One region of the Oceanobacillus sp. B139/18 genome, then DNA from elsewhere that is predicted to be linked to it. Evidence: riboswitches for the same ligand, from Rfam matches in the RefSeq annotation. Region 1 holds a riboswitch; each other region holds the start of a gene.
What was found. Region 1 has a riboswitch for S-adenosylmethionine ahead of ACZSMY_RS03200 (methionine biosynthesis PLP-dependent protein). Riboswitches for the same ligand answer to the same signal wherever they lie in the genome.

Region 1 (5,169 bases):
TTTTCCGTAAGAAACTAAATCTTCATCAAACATAGGTAAAATAGATGGCATTGCCTCTACGTTAATAATTTTTGCTTTGCTGCGATCGATATCGTATTTTTTACATAGCTCAGGTACTTTGTCTGCAAGCTCACCAACAAATTCAATCCCTGTGAATCCGCCGCCGCCGACAACGATGGTAAGCTGCTCGTCACGTTTTTCTTCGCTTGAAGAATACTGAGCAAACTGATATTCAATGTGCTCTGCAATTAATCGGCTGGAATCAATATCTGTGATTGCATAAGCATTCTCTTCCATACCCGGAATGCCAAATGAGTTGGATACAAATCCAAGTGCAAATACAAGATAGTCATAAGCCACTTCGCTGTTTTCAAGAACAACGCGTTTTTCCTCACGCTTCACTTCCGTAACGGTATCGTAAATTAAACGTACACGCTTAGGGTTAACTACATCTGTTAGCATAAAACGTGCCTGATTCGGGGTAATCGTACCCGCTGCTACTTCATGTAACCATGTACTTTCATAATGGTAATTATGTTTGTTGATTAACACAATCTCAGCTTCTTCAGGAGACAGCTGTTGAGTTAAACGTCTTGTTGCAACTAATCCAGCATAGCCTGCACCAAGAACGACTACTTTTGGTTTACTCATAATTCATCTTCCATCCTTTCTATCTTCCACAAATAAAATGTAATGTAATTTCGAACTATCACGTTTAATAGTCACTGCATCTATTATAATATCAAATTTTGCGGGATTAGGCTAATTTTCATTATAATTTCTTTAGAAAACTTAGCGAAACTTGTTTTATCAAAGAACCCGCATGATATATATGCTTATTAATAGGTGCGAAAGTTGAGATTTTAATATTAAAAAACTGCAAATTCGCCAGGCTACAGCAAATTCGCAGTTTTATTTTACCTTATTAATTTAATTATGAAACAGCTGCTTTCTTTCGTAATTTAATCAGCATAGATGGATGCAGTATCGACCTCAGAACCTTTGTGCTCTTCAGAACCTTTATCTGTTTCTGAGTCTGAGTTTTCTCCCTCTTCTTCAGTCTCATGCTCTCCATTATTTTCTTCTTCTTCAGGATTTCCTTCCTCTGATTCCGGCTCTTCACTCTCTACATCTTCAGAATCGGGTTCCTTGTTGTTTGCATTATCATCGTTGCCATTTTCTTCCTCTTCCGGCTGTTTCGGCGGTTGATCCGATTTATCTTTTGAATCTTCTTTCTCTGAATTCTCTTCATTCCTGTCATTTGTGCCGGGCGCCTCAGTTTCAGCTCCAGAATTATTGGAATCAGAAAAGCGGCTATTTTTTTCAGATTGATTCTGATGTACAGAAGCTGTGGAACGTTGCGTATTATTCGATTCTGATTCTCGGCTTTCTGTATTCTCATTATTTTCACCAGCTGCGTTTTCCTTATTTGAAGCGTTACTGCTTTGTTCACTGTCAGCTGGCTCATCATTTGTTATTTGATTAGATGATGCTTCCTCAGAAGCTATATAATCTTCTTCCTGCACCTCTGTTTCTGGATTTGTGTATGTTTCTTCCTCTGTTTCGGTACCTTGAGTCACAGTACGCTCTTCCTGCACTTCTATTTCATTGTCTTCCTGCTGAAGTATGTTGCGATAATCTAAATTAGCTGTTTGATAAATTTGTTCATTGTCTCCTAATAACCGATTATTCCAGGAGGTTGTAAAAATCTCTACGCTTTCTCCAGTTTGTCCAGTTCCGTCTTCTGTACTCACTTCCATTGAATATTCTACAGAGCGGTTATCCTTATAAATCCCCATGCCAATGATGATAATACAACCTGCTAACATAGAAATGTTTACCCATAATAGCTTTTTTTTGCGCATATATCTTCTTCCTTTTTAAATAGTTTCATTCGGATATTTATTATTTCACCCTTTTTATTATCAGACATATCCAACTCATTCAGAGTAATTGTCCATTTTATAACCATTCAACAATACGTTCACTACACTACCATTGTAATCGTCATCGGAGTCCTTTTCAAATACTTTTCGTTTTTTTCAAGCTTCTTCTTTCTATACACAGCCTCTAAGCCAGTGTTGCCGGCTTTTTCATTTTTAAAAAAATCAAGACTTGATTTTTTTTCCTCGCTCTTGTAAAGTTAACGTAATTATAATTTAATAAAATTCCAATTCTTATCCAGAGAGACGGAGGGACTGGCCCGACGATGTCTCAGCAACCAGCTGCTTCTAGCAAGGTGCTAATTCCAGAAGGGAACTCCCCTTTAAAGATAAGATATGTATCATCACGATATCATACCCTTCTTATCTCATCTCTGGAATAAGAAGGGTTTTTTATTGATTTCACATGGGAAAATCATAAGAAAACAGCATATTCGCGAAAGATAAGCGAATTCATGTTTCTGGATTGAGGAGGCTGAAGGAAAATGAGAAAAATAGAAACAGCATTAGTACAGTTAGGTAATAAAACGGACGAACGGACAGGGGCTATAAATCCGCCTATTTACATGTCAACAGCTTATCAGCACCAGGGAATTGGCCATTCCACAGGTTATGATTATACGCGTACCAAGAATCCGACCAGATCTGTTTTAGAGGAAGGTTTCGCAAAGCTGGAAGAAGGAGATGCTGCTTTCGCCTGCAGCTCAGGAATGGCAGCTATTCAATTAGTTCTCTCCTCCCTGTTTCGTATGGGCGATCACCTTATCGCGACAAAAGATATCTACGGAGGAACTTACCGTATTTTTAATCATTTTGAAAAAGCTTATAATATTTCCGTGACCTATGATGTCTGTCAAAATATCACGGAAACAGAACGATGTATTAACGAAAATACAAAGGCTATCTTTTTAGAAACACCGACGAACCCGTTACTTCAGGAGGTGGATATTGAAAAGTATGCGGAGCTGGCTAAAAAGCATAACCTGCTGCTTATTGTTGATAATACATTTTTAACACCTTATCTCCAGCAGCCAATTACGCTTGGTGCGGATATTGTAGTGCATAGTGCGACAAAATATATCGGCGGCCATAATGATGTTTTAGCCGGTCTGGTCGTAACCAAAAGTCCTGACCTTTCCGAAAAATTATTTGAAATGCATAATGCGTCAGGAGCAACATTATCTGCTTCAGACAGCTGGCTGCTTGTCCGCGGGTTAAAAACACTTGCATTGCGTATGCAGCGTCACGAGGAAAACGCACAAGAAATTGCTGCTTACCTGCGAGACCACTCGTCAATTGGACAGGTTTATTATCCAAATAAAGGCGGCATGCTTTCATTTTGTTTAGAAGATGCCGACCAGGTGCGTTCTTTCTTAGCTAACCTCAACTTAATTGTATTTGCCGAAAGTCTGGGCGGTGTAGAAAGCTTTATTACCTATCCTACAACACAAACACATGCCGATATGCCGGAGGAAGAAAGAGATAACAGAGGAATCGGTGATGACCTTCTTCGTTTCTCTGTAGGAATTGAAGATGCGGAGGATTTAATAGCAGATATTGAGCAGGCGCTGCAGGTTGTCAGTAAAATTTAAAACAATACCCCAAAAAAGAGGCAGCTCATTTTAAAGCTGCCTCTTTTTTAGAGTAAAGATGAAATTATATTCTTCCTTACATATTATTTAATTTGCTCAACATTCAACATATGGAAGCATACAGCCATTTCATCGTATGCTTCCATAATTTAAGGTTCATTTAAGGTTCGTTACCCTTTTATTAAACCTAAATCCACTTTCCATTGTAACCATTGCAGCTGTCTCGTTTTACGAGGTAAGAATTGACGAATATCTTCCTCATGGTACCCAACTTGGAATCTTTTTTCATCCACCAAAATTGGACTTTTCAGCAGTCTTGGGTATTTGTGAATTAATTTCAATAAAGTTTGCAGAGACAAATCCTCTACATTCAAATTCAATTCTTTAAAAATTTTAGAACGGGTTGAAAGTATCTCATCCGTGCCTTCCACAGTCATTTGTAAAATATTCTTTAGTTCGTCAATTGTCAATGGTTGATGTAAAATATTTCGTTCCTTATAAGCAATTCCATTTTTGCGAAACCATTGTCTCGCTTTTCTTGTAGATGAGCAAGATACTCCGTAAATATGCACTGTCATATTCATTCTCCTTATTATTTGACATATTCATTACAAGATTCAAAGTGATTATGATGAAATGAAAGTAAAACATTTCTGCTTCTTCATTCCATTTTTTCTATCTTAGTTTCACTTTAGCATGGAAATGTGGTAAAACTATGGTAAGGTCATAAAAAAAACATGAAATGAAGCTTAATTCATCGAAATAAAGCTTGCTGCTATTATTCCTTCGCTCTATAAATATGCTTCCCCGGCTTCACGATTCCACAATACGCCCTTAAACTTCTGTTTAATAACAGCTTAAATCAAATAATGAACCCCCCCAAAAAACAAATGACAAAGGTCAACACCATTCTTCTATCTCCGCCATTATCGCAACCAGTTCATCTTCTAATTCTTTTCCTGTATCCGTATCTAATAAATGATTAAATAAGATGGAAAAGATAAGCCGTTCTCCCTTTCCATTGGTTACATAACCGGAAAGAGTGCTGACACCTTCAATGGTTCCTGTTTTTGCCTGAACATCCAGTCCCTTCATACGTTCACGTAAAGTGCCTCCAATCATTTTATCGGCTTCTCCAGCTGCCGGCAGACTGGCTAAAAATTCAGGGAACCACTTTTCCTGCTGGATTTCGTACAGTAAACGCGTCAGTTCTTCGGCTGGAATAAAGTTAGCTGCTGAAATTCCGGAACCATCCTTTAACTGGATTGTATCCAGATTGATTGAATAGGTAGCCAGAGCTTCTTTCACTGCTGCCAGACCCGATTCCCATGAACCGTCATCATATGTTTTACGCCCTAATTCTTTTGTGAGCATCTCACCAATCCCATTATTGCTAAGCTTCATAAAGGGAATAATAATGCCAGTTAATGGCGGTGACTGTTTATGGTAAATACACGCTGCATCTCCCTGAAGCTTTCCTTTTTTTATCCGGCCTTCTAACGCAATACCTTCCTTTTTTAATATTTGCCGGATTGTGTCTGCGATATAATTTTCAATATGTTTAATAGCCATATATACTTCCTGCTTTCCTTCTTTCCTGCCGATTTTTCCTGATATAAAAAAGTGATTTGCTG
Region 2 (5,169 bases), 480 kb from region 1:
CAGAGTTAGAGAATTGTATTCAAAAAATCAGTACGGATCGTGCTATACGCTGTGTGATTATTACAGCCAGCGGAGAAAAAGCTTTCTGTGCCGGAGCAGATTTAAAAGAACGAAAGGCAATGAATGAGGAGGAAGTTGTTGCTGCTGTACAGAAAATTAGCAGACTTGCCGATTCCATAGAAAAAATAGAGGTTCCTGTAATTGCTGCTATTAATGGCGTCGCCTTTGGAGGCGGACTGGAAATCGCTTTAGCCTGTGACCTGCGCATTGCGGCCAATCATGTAAAGCTGGGGTTGACGGAAACCTCTCTGGCGATTATACCCGGAGCCGGCGGGACACAGCGTTTGCCAAGATTAATTGGAATCGGCCAGGCGAAACTGCTTATTTATACTGCCAAAACAATTTCAGCAGAGGATGCATTAGCCATTGGACTGATTGAGCGGTCAGTCGCCACTTCTTTTTTACAAGACGAAGCAATAAGTATTGCCCGGAAAATAAGCCAAAATGGACCGATTGCTATGAAGCAGGCTAAACAAGCGATTAATCAAGGAATGGATCTTTCGATAGATGAAGCGGTTCAATTGGAACATGCAGCTTATGTAAAACTAATACCGACAAAGGACAGAAAAGAAGGATTGCTTGCATTTCAAGAGAAAAGAAAGCCTGATTACCATGGAAGTTAAAGCCGGAAAGGAGAATGCTTATATGCCTGTGAATCAAGAACTTAAGGAGCGTATAGAAAAAATAAAAAAGGGAGGAAAACAAAAGTATCACGACAGCAATGCTGAAAAGGGCAAGCTTTTTGCTAGAGAAAGAATCCAGCTTCTTTTTGATTCTCATGAGACACTTGAGGATGGTTTATTTGCCAATGCGATGGATGAAGACCTGCCGGCAGACGGCGTGGTTACAGTAACAGGAAAAATAAACGGTCAGACAGTTTGTGCGATGGCAAATGATTCGACCGTCAAAGCAGGAAGCTGGGGACAGCGGACGGTGGAGAAAATTTTACGTATTCAAGAGACGGCTGAGAGGCTGGAGGTGCCCATGGTTTATCTGGTAGACTCTGCCGGTGCCCGAATTACAGATCAAATAGATATGTTCCCGGGAAGAAGAGGAGCGGGACGTATTTTCTATAATCAAATTAAGCTGTCAGGAAGAGTGCCGCAAATCTGCTTATTGTTTGGTCCATCCGCTGCCGGCGGTGCCTATATTCCGGCCTTTTGTGATATTGTTGTCATGGTTGATGGGAACGCATCGATGTATTTAGGTTCACCGCGAATGGCTGAAAAGGTCATTGGCGAAAAGGTTTCTTTAGAGGAAATGGGCGGAGCAAAGATGCACTGTACAACCTCAGGAGTAGGCGATGTTTTAGTAGATACCGAAGAAGAAGCGATTCAATTTGCACAGAAGTACTTAACGTATTTTCCTGCTAATTTTCGTGAGAAGCCAAAAAAAGCAGCATCTGTAGAACCAAAAAGCTTTGATAAGCCAATCAGCGAAATTATTCCAGAAAATCAAAATGCTGCTTTTGATATGTATGAACTGATTGACCGTACAATTGATGAAGGCAGTTTTTGTGAAATAAAAAAGCGGTTTGCTCCAGAATTAATTACTGGGCTGGCCCGTATCAACGGTCAAAGTATAGGAATCATTGCTAATCAGCCACGTGTAAAAGGAGGCGTTCTTTTTACGGATTCAGCAGATAAAGCAACAAAATTTATCCAATTATGTGATGCGTTTGAAATTCCGCTGCTGTTCTTAACGGATGTACCAGGATTTATGATTGGAACAAGAGTGGAGAAGCAGGGAATTATTCGCCATGGAGCCAAAATGCTGTTTGCAATGAGTGAGGTAACGGTACCTAAAATTTCTGTTATTGTCCGAAAGGCTTATGGAGCTGGTCTATACGCGATGTCAGGGCCGGCTTTCGATCCGGATTGCTGTTTAGCCTTTCCAAATGCACAGATTGCTGTTATGGGACCGGAAGCAGCAGTGAATGCAGTAGAAGCAAATAAAATCGCTCAGCTTCCAGAAGAAGAAAGGGAGGCATATATCGCAGAAAAGCAGGCCGCCTATAAAGAGAACATTGATATTTACCGCTTAGCTTCCGAAATGATTATTGATGATATCATTGATCCAGATCATCTTCGGAACGAGCTGACAAGACGTTTCACCATTTATCAGAATAAGAAAAAGCAATTTACCGAGAGAAAACATGGGGTTTACCCAGTGTAAACAAATAATGGAAACGCTTAGGCTAGAATGTGGTCTAAGCGTTTTTACTGAAAACAAAAAAACATTAATTCACCATAATTGTATTATGTAAACTAAATGATGAATTTTAAGGACACGATGAAAAAAGCTGCTCAATCGATTTAGCATCGTACTCTATAGCAGGAAAATATAATTACATGTGATAAAACAACCAGTCGCCGCTTACAGCAAAAAGATATCTGCTAATATTATCAATAGATTTTGATCAAGAAACGCTTCATTAAATTAAAATTTCCACTTGACATATTTTTTAGAATTCGATAACATATGAAGAAATCTTAAAAAACTAAATAATGTAATTCCTTATCAAGAGCCGGGGGAGGAACTGGTCCTATAATCCCGCAGCAACCATTACTGGAAACGCAGTAAAATGGTGCTAATTCCAGCAAGTTTTCACTTGAGAGATAAGGCAGTGTGTAAAGAAACCCTCTTCTCCTGGAAAAGGGGTTTTTTCATTTTTAAACAAGGGTAGGGAGGGAATAATTTCAAAGGGGCAAGCATGGCTTAAAACCGAGTAATTAGATAGGTAAAGTTTAATTATTATGGTGGCTGTAAGAAAATTAACGAGATGGATTTACAATTTGTATGATTTTATCGCAGCACAAATCAGTGGGCAAAGGAAACAGACCAGGTTCACGATGTCCTAGGACTGAAACTGGGACTGGGACTGCGATTACTCGTCCCATCGAAGAGCTTTTGCGATTAACCGTCCTATTATAAAGAGTTGTGCGTCGAAAAACCTTCACTAATTGAAGTTTCACTGTATGACAAACCAAAATTTTAAATGTATGAGGAGAGATTTCATTGACTAAAACAGATAGTTTATATCAAAAATCTTATTTTAACCGGATAACAGAATTAAAAGAATATGCACCGGAAGCGTTTCAAACTTTTTTTGCTTTTAACGATAAAGCATTAGCTGAGGGTGAATTATCAGTTAAATTAAAGGAATTAATTGCGGTAGCCGTAGCGCACATTACGGGGTGCCCGTACTGCATTGATTTACATGTGGGGAATGCTAAAAAAAATAACGCTGATAAAGAGGAAGTAACAGAGGCCATTTTTGTTGCAACAGCTCTAAAGGCTGGTTCAGCGGTTGCTCATGGTGTGAATGCGCTAAATGCGTTTGATGAAGAGGAAAAAGACGAGCTGTACAAAGCATCCTATTTTAATAGATTAACCGAATTTGGTGACATTGATGCGGATACATTCAAGGCATTTGCTGCTTTTGATCATAAATCTATCAAAGCAGGCAAATTGACCGAAAAGGAGAAAGAGCTTATCGCGGTGGCATCAGCACATACCACAGGCTGCCCGTATTGCATTGATCTGCATACGAAAAACGCCAAAAAAACAGGATCCAGCCTAGAGGAAATATCAGAAGCGATTTTTGTGGCAGCAGCTTTAAAAGCCGGGTCCGCAGTGGCACATAGTGTGAATGCCTTAAATGCTTTCGATGAATCTTAAGTAATCAGCAATTCAGAAGTAAGGGCCGATACCAAAATCAATGGCTGACTGCATCAAATGAGAGATAGTCAATTATAGATTTTGGTGAAGCGGTCAAGATGAAAATTTATGAGAAAAGGAGCTTATCGAAACGATGACAAAACAAATTCACCTGAATGGATTTATTCAAAATTCACCTTCCCCTCACTCGACAGGATTATGGAAGCATGAAAAGGACGAGGGGACAAAACATAATGACCTGTCATATTGGATAGAAACAGCAAAAATCCTGGAACGCGGTAAATTTGATGCCATGTTTATTGCTGATGTGCTTGGAACCTACAGTGTATATGAAAATAGTCATGAAGCAGCTGTCCGGCATGCTGTACAGCTTCCGGCTCATGATCCATTGATTCCGATTTCTGCTATGGCGGCTGTCACTGAAAATCTCGGCTTTGCGCCAACAATTTCTGCTACATATGCACAACCATACGCACTCGCAAGGCAGCTATCTACACTGGATCATTTAACGAATGGAAGAGTTGCCTGGAATGTGGTGACTTCTTATTTAGAAAGCGAGGCAGTCAATCTTGGCCTTTCCAGCCGTCTTCCTAAGGAACAGCGCTATGACCGTGCAGATGAATTTCTCGAAGTCGTTTATAAACTTTGGGAACACAGCTGGGATGACAATGCTGTTGTTCATGATGGCGCAAAGGATACATTTGCACAGCCGGATAAGGTTCGTTTGATTAATCATGAAGGTGAATTTTTCAATGTACCTGGTCCGCATTTGGTTGAACCTTCTCCGCAGCGTACGCCTGTTTTATTCCAAGCAGGAGCTTCACCAAAAGGAAGAGATTTTGCAGCGAAACATGCAGAGGCGGTTTTTACTAAAAATCATTCCTTGGATGCGTTAAAGGCCTATGTTGCAGATATTCGGAAACGAACAGAGGAACAGGGCAGAAATCGGCAAGATATATTTGTTTTTCCTATGATTTTGCCAATCATTGGGTCAACGGAAGAAGAAGCGCTGGCAAAGTATGAAGATTTAACAGACCACGTCAGCTACGAAGGAACTGCGTCTCTCCTTTCCGGCCATACAGGAATCGATTTTTCAAAATATAATCCGGATCAGTATATTGAAGATATACAGACAGAAGCAGTACAGGGAAATCTGGATATGTATACAAAAGATCCTAATAAGAAATGGACACTGCGGGAAGCTGTTAAAAATCATGGACTCGGCAATGGTACGGTGAAATTTATCGGAACACCTGAACAAATTGCAGATCGAATGGAAGAATGGGCATTTGAAGGTGACGTGGATGGTTTCAATATCGCGCAGACCTATTCTCCGGATACATTTCGGGAATTTGTGGATTTAGTTGTTCCTGAATTGCAAAAACGCGGCATTTACCGGACTGAATATGAAGGGAAGACGCTTAGAGA
Region 3 (5,169 bases), on a different contig from region 1:
AGCGACCATTAATGGGGAAGCATATTCTTTTCCTAAAATACGTATAGATGTGTCCACTTCGGAGACATTACGTAAAAACCTGGGAATAATCGAATATTTCTCAAAGGCTTCTCTGTTTTTTCTTAACGTTTCTTCCCCGCCGGCACCAGAGCGGATGTGGCCAAATACTTCTGCCGGCAGGGCATGCTTTGCTGCAGCTTCAAGCTGTGCAGTGCCAATTGGAAAGGAATCTTGTATGGTTATATGCTCTAAGAAAGAGCTTTTCTTGGATGAGGTTGTCATATTTTTTCCTCCAATTAATCTTTTTTCAATCGTTCGGCGAGTCGGTTTCCAAGAGACTGAAGACCTTGAACGATAATAACGAGCATAATAACCGTAACGTACATGACGTCTGTTTCATAACGCAAGTGTCCAAATCGGTAAGCTAAGTCACCCAGGCCTCCAGCGCCGACTAATCCGGCCATAGCAGTTGCCCCGATAAGGCTGATTGTTGCGATGGTTAATGCAAGAACAATGGCTGGTCTCGCTTCACGCAGCATCACATTCCAAATAATTTGATGTGTCTTTACTCCCATCGCTCGATATGCTTCGATAACACCTTGGTTGACCTCTAACAGGGAGGATTCAATCAGTCTGGCGATATAAGGAGCTGCATTGACAACGAGCGGCACAATAACTCCTTTTACACCAATGGTTACACCTACAATCAATTTGGTGAAAGGAAGCATAAAGAATAAAAGAATAATAAATGGAATGGACCGGATGACGTTAATCAGCAGGTTTAAAGACTGATAAACAAACTTATTTTGCAAGGGTTGTCCCGGACGTGTCAAAACTAATAGAATAGCTAAAATAACGCCGATAATAACAGCGAAAAACAAAGAGATTAAAACCATTTGAAGAGTTTCTATTATGGCATCATAAAACTCTGAACCCCATTGATCAATAAATGCCTGCATGTTAATTCACCCCCAATTCTTCTACTTCTACGCCTTGTTCTTTTAAGAAGGAGAGAGAATGTTCTACTTGATGCTCACTGCCAATCAAATGAACGACAAGGTTGCCGACAATGCCATTTTTTAATTCGATAATATTGGCAGTCAGAATATTCGGCTCTACATAAAATTGCTGTGTTACCTTAGACAACAGCGGCTGACCTGTATTTTCACCAAGGAAGGTTAAACGAATTACTTTGCCTTCTAAATTCAATTCATCAATTAAACGATCCGATAATTTTCGTTGTGAAATGGTATTTAAGAACTTTTTAGTCGTCGGCTGTTTAGGTTTTGTAAATAGTTCTATCGTCGAACCTTGTTCAATGAGGTTTCCGTTTTCAATAACATAGACATAATCGCATATTTTTTGGATAACGTTCATTTCGTGCGTGATTAATAGTATTGTGATCCCAAGCTCTGCATTAATTTTTAATAATAGTTCGAGAATGGAATTTGTCGTTTCTGGGTCGAGTGCGCTGGTTGCCTCATCGCTCAGGAGGACCTGTGGCTCCTGTGACAGCGCCCTGGCAATAGCGACACGCTGCTTTTGACCGCCGGAAAGCTGGGAAGGATAAGCATCTTTTTTCTCAGATAAATCGACAATATCTAAGTATTTCATGACTCTTTCCTTAACCTCTGCCTTCGGTACGCCGAGTAATTTTAATGGAATCGCAATGTTATCATAGACACTGGCAGTCCTTAATAAATTAAAATGCTGAAAAATCATGCCGACCTTTTGTCTTGTTTGCCGGAGCTTTTCTTTTGACAGCTTCGTTAAGTCGGTTCCATCAATCCAAACCTTTCCTTTCGAAGGAGACTCCAGTAAATTGACACAGCGAATTAATGTACTTTTTCCTGCACCGCTGTAGCCGATTACGCCATGGATTTCTCCTTTATTGACAGAAATCGACACATCGTCCAGTGCAGTAACATCCTTTCCTTTTTTGGAGGGGAAAACTTTTGTGACATTCTCTAATTTGATCATCTGCTGTTTTTCCTGCCTTTCTATCATTATGCTGCAGTTGATAGGTAATATTGTTTGCAGCTGTCTTGTCAGAATCGATACAATTTCTAAAAAAGAGCCTCTCTAGGGTAAGAGAGGCTCGAAAATGTAATCTTATTTTCTGCTCTCATCTTTCAAGACGGGTGTCTTGCTGGAATTAGCACCTTTTTAAGGTTGCCGAGCTTCAACGGGCCAGTCCCTCAGCTGCTCTGGATAAGAGGTGTGGTAGCAATTGAATTGTATTCTTTAAAAGTATCTTATTTTACAAGTTTCGTCAATATTTATTTTTGAAACAGCTGCAGTTTCTCAATACGTCGAATAGCTTCACGAATACGATCCTCTTCTACGAGTAATCCGACGCGTATATAACCTTCTCCATTCTTTCCGAAACCATTCCCGGCTGCAACGGCTACATCCGCCTCTTGTAATAAATAATCAGCAAATGTTTCACTTGTAAATGCCGCTGGTACAGGGAGCCAGGCAAAGAAAGAGCCTTTCGGTGCAGTGACTTCCCAGCCGATACGTCTGCATTCTTCTATGAGAACATCTCTGCGCTGTTCATAGCGTTCCACAAGCGAGGTGACACAGCTTTGGTCCCCTAATAATGCTTCCGCAGCTGCCTTTTGAATAGCTGGGAAAAGACTGACAAATAAATGGTCCTGCAGAATATTAATCGCTTCGATCATATCTTTGTTGCCAGCAGCAAAACCGACTCGCCAGCCGGCCATATTATAGGTTTTGGAAAGGGTGTACAGCTCAACGCCGACATCTTTCGCTCCTTTTGTCTGTAGGAAGCTTATTGGCTGATAGCCGTCGAAACCGATGGCTCCATAAGCGAAATCATGAACAACACCGATATCATTTTCCTTCGCTAACGCAACGGTATCTTCAAAAAATTCTTTCGTTGCGACACCTCCGGTCGGGTTGTTTGGATAGTTGAGATATAATAGCTTGGCAAGTTTCTTTTGTTCCGGCGTCAGGGCAGCATAATCTGGTAAAAAATTGTTTTCCTCTAATAATGGAAACGTGTCATAAGTAACGTCTGCTAATGAAACACTGGACAAATAATCTGGATATCCAGGGTCTGGCAAGAGCATTAATTCGCCTTCATCCATAACAGCTAAAGGGAGTTCTACCAAGCCAATTTTACTTCCGAACAAAATAGCAATTTCTGAAGCAGGATCTAAATCGACATTATATTCTCTTTTATAAAACTGTGCTGCAGCCCCTTTTAATTCATCGGTACCGCGGAAAGGGGAATATTTATGGGCAGCCGGATTTTCGGCGCTTTCCTGAAGTGTACGGATAATATGCGGCGGTGTCGGCTGATCCGGGTTGCCTTGTCCGAGATTGATAATATCTCTTCCTTCTTCCAGGGCTGCAGCGACTTTGCCGGCAAGGGATGCAAAAAATTGAGCAGGAAGCTTTTCTACACGACGGGATAACTTCATCATCTATCGACCTCTTTATACTAGTTTGTGAATTTTATAATTACATCTAATAGTATAAGTTTGCAGTGCGATTGTCTATAAAAAATATGAGAAAACAGCAAAACAAGGCAGGATGGGAATTTTTTCCGTGTCTCTTATTCATCCCTTTTTCCGTTGCATTTCATATGTGAAAGTAGTAAGATAGAAATCGTGTCAAATTATGTTAAATAATTAGATAATTCCAAGAATTATTTGGTTTGGAGGTAGGAGGAATAAAAATGAATACCAAACTGCGTATAGGAAATTATTTAGCAATTGCATTTATGTTATTTGCTTTATTTTTTGGAGCGGGGAACCTGATTTTCCCGGCACAGCTCGGACAATTATCAGGAGATAATATTACCCCGGCTACGATTGGCTTTTTAATCACTGGAGTAGGGTTGCCTTTTCTGGGTATTATGGCAATGGGCTTCTCTGGAAAAAATAATCTGCAGGAGCTTGCCAGCCGTGTCCATCCTGTTTATGGTCTTGGGTTTACGGCGTTACTTTACTTAACAATCGGACCATTCTTTGCAGCTCCAAGAACAGGAACAGTGGCTTATGAGGTTGGTATTGGTCCATATGTAAGCGAAGGATCTCAATCAACGGTTCTCTTGATTTTTACCGGAGTCTTTTTCTTAATTGCCCTGCTTGTCTCGTTATTTCCATCTAAAATTGTTGATAATATTGGGAAATTTTTAGCGCCAGTGTTGGTTGTTTTACTGCTTGTTTTATTGGCAGTTGCCCTCTTTAATCCGATGGGGACGATTCAGGCTCCAGAGGAAGCATACCAGACTTCCGCCTTTTTTATCGGATTTTTAGAAGGTTATAATACGATGGATGCTTTGGCAGCACTGGTATTTGGGATTATTATTATTAATGTTATCAAAGGGTTTGGAATTACAGATAATAATCAAATTCTCTCTGCGGTGACGAAGATAGGCTTAACTTCGACAGCACTGCTGGTTATCATCTATGTAGGAATCTCTTACCTGGGTGCAACAAGTGTGACAGAATTAGGTGTATTGGAAAATGGAGGGCCTGTGTTAAGCGGTGCTGCAGCGTATTACTTCGGTACATTTGGAACGATTTTGCTGGCTGCTATTATTATATTAGCTTGTTTGACCACTGCTATTGGTCTGATTACAGCAAATGCAGAGTATTTCCATACCTTGTTTCCGGCGATTGCTTATAAGCCATGGGTATTCTTCTTTTCCATTTTAACTTTTGTCATAGCTAACTTTGGTTTAGAAAATATTATTGCTTTTTCTACGCCGGTACTTATGTTCTTATATCCGCTGGCAATGGTATTAGTTTTGCTGACGTTCGTATCACCGTTTTTCAACCATTCACGTCTTGTCTACATCCCGACTATTGCAGTTACGTTCATATTTAGTATCATAGACGGTCTTGTAGCGCTTTATCAGTCATTAGAATTAGAGCTGCCTGGATGGTTAGATACGCTTATTGAGACACTAGGCGATACTCTTCCGCTTTATGCAGAAGGTTTGGGCTGGCTTTTGCCGGCAGTTATTGTCGCAGTCATTATGATTATTGTCTCGAAAGTAAAAAAATAAAATAAAACCTGGCTGTTGGATTTTTTTATCTAACAGCCAGGTTTTTTAATTATCATTTTTTCCTGCAATTCCGTAGAAAAACAACTTCATTAATTCTTCTGTCAGCGGAACGAGCTGTTCGATGG

Region 2: it holds a riboswitch for S-adenosylmethionine, as region 1 does, so the genes downstream of both, ACZSMY_RS05595 (carboxymuconolactone decarboxylase family protein) here and ACZSMY_RS03200 (methionine biosynthesis PLP-dependent protein) in region 1, are expected to answer to the same signal.
Region 3: it holds a riboswitch for S-adenosylmethionine, as region 1 does, so the genes downstream of both, ACZSMY_RS22730 (methionine ABC transporter ATP-binding protein) here and ACZSMY_RS03200 (methionine biosynthesis PLP-dependent protein) in region 1, are expected to answer to the same signal.

The regions. Positions count from the first base shown of each region.
Region 1 is NZ_JBVFXI010000001.1:661,610-666,778, reverse strand. Features, by position in the region: gene ACZSMY_RS03210 (NAD(P)/FAD-dependent oxidoreductase) at 1-651, opposite strand, end outside; gene ACZSMY_RS03205 (hypothetical protein) at 963-1,865, opposite strand; SAM riboswitch class I at 2,175-2,279, shown strand; gene ACZSMY_RS03200 (methionine biosynthesis PLP-dependent protein) at 2,429-3,535, shown strand; gene spx (transcriptional regulator Spx) at 3,706-4,113, opposite strand; gene dacB (D-alanyl-D-alanine carboxypeptidase/D-alanyl-D-alanine endopeptidase) at 4,436-5,169, opposite strand, start outside.
Region 2 is NZ_JBVFXI010000001.1:1,142,230-1,147,398, reverse strand. Features, by position in the region: gene ACZSMY_RS05605 (enoyl-CoA hydratase) at 1-683, shown strand, start outside; gene ACZSMY_RS05600 (acyl-CoA carboxylase subunit beta) at 706-2,235, shown strand; SAM riboswitch class I at 2,575-2,685, shown strand; gene ACZSMY_RS05595 (carboxymuconolactone decarboxylase family protein) at 3,073-3,741, shown strand; gene ACZSMY_RS05590 (LLM class flavin-dependent oxidoreductase) at 3,875-5,169, shown strand, end outside.
Region 3 is NZ_JBVFXI010000016.1:2,602-7,770, reverse strand. Features, by position in the region: gene ACZSMY_RS22740 (alpha-hydroxy-acid oxidizing protein) at 1-282, opposite strand, end outside; gene ACZSMY_RS22735 (methionine ABC transporter permease) at 297-965, opposite strand; gene ACZSMY_RS22730 (methionine ABC transporter ATP-binding protein) at 961-1,980, opposite strand; SAM riboswitch class I at 2,123-2,218, opposite strand; gene ACZSMY_RS22725 (aminotransferase class I/II-fold pyridoxal phosphate-dependent enzyme) at 2,280-3,449, opposite strand; gene brnQ (branched-chain amino acid transport system II carrier protein) at 3,707-5,044, shown strand; gene ACZSMY_RS22715 (TetR/AcrR family transcriptional regulator) at 5,090-5,169, opposite strand, start outside.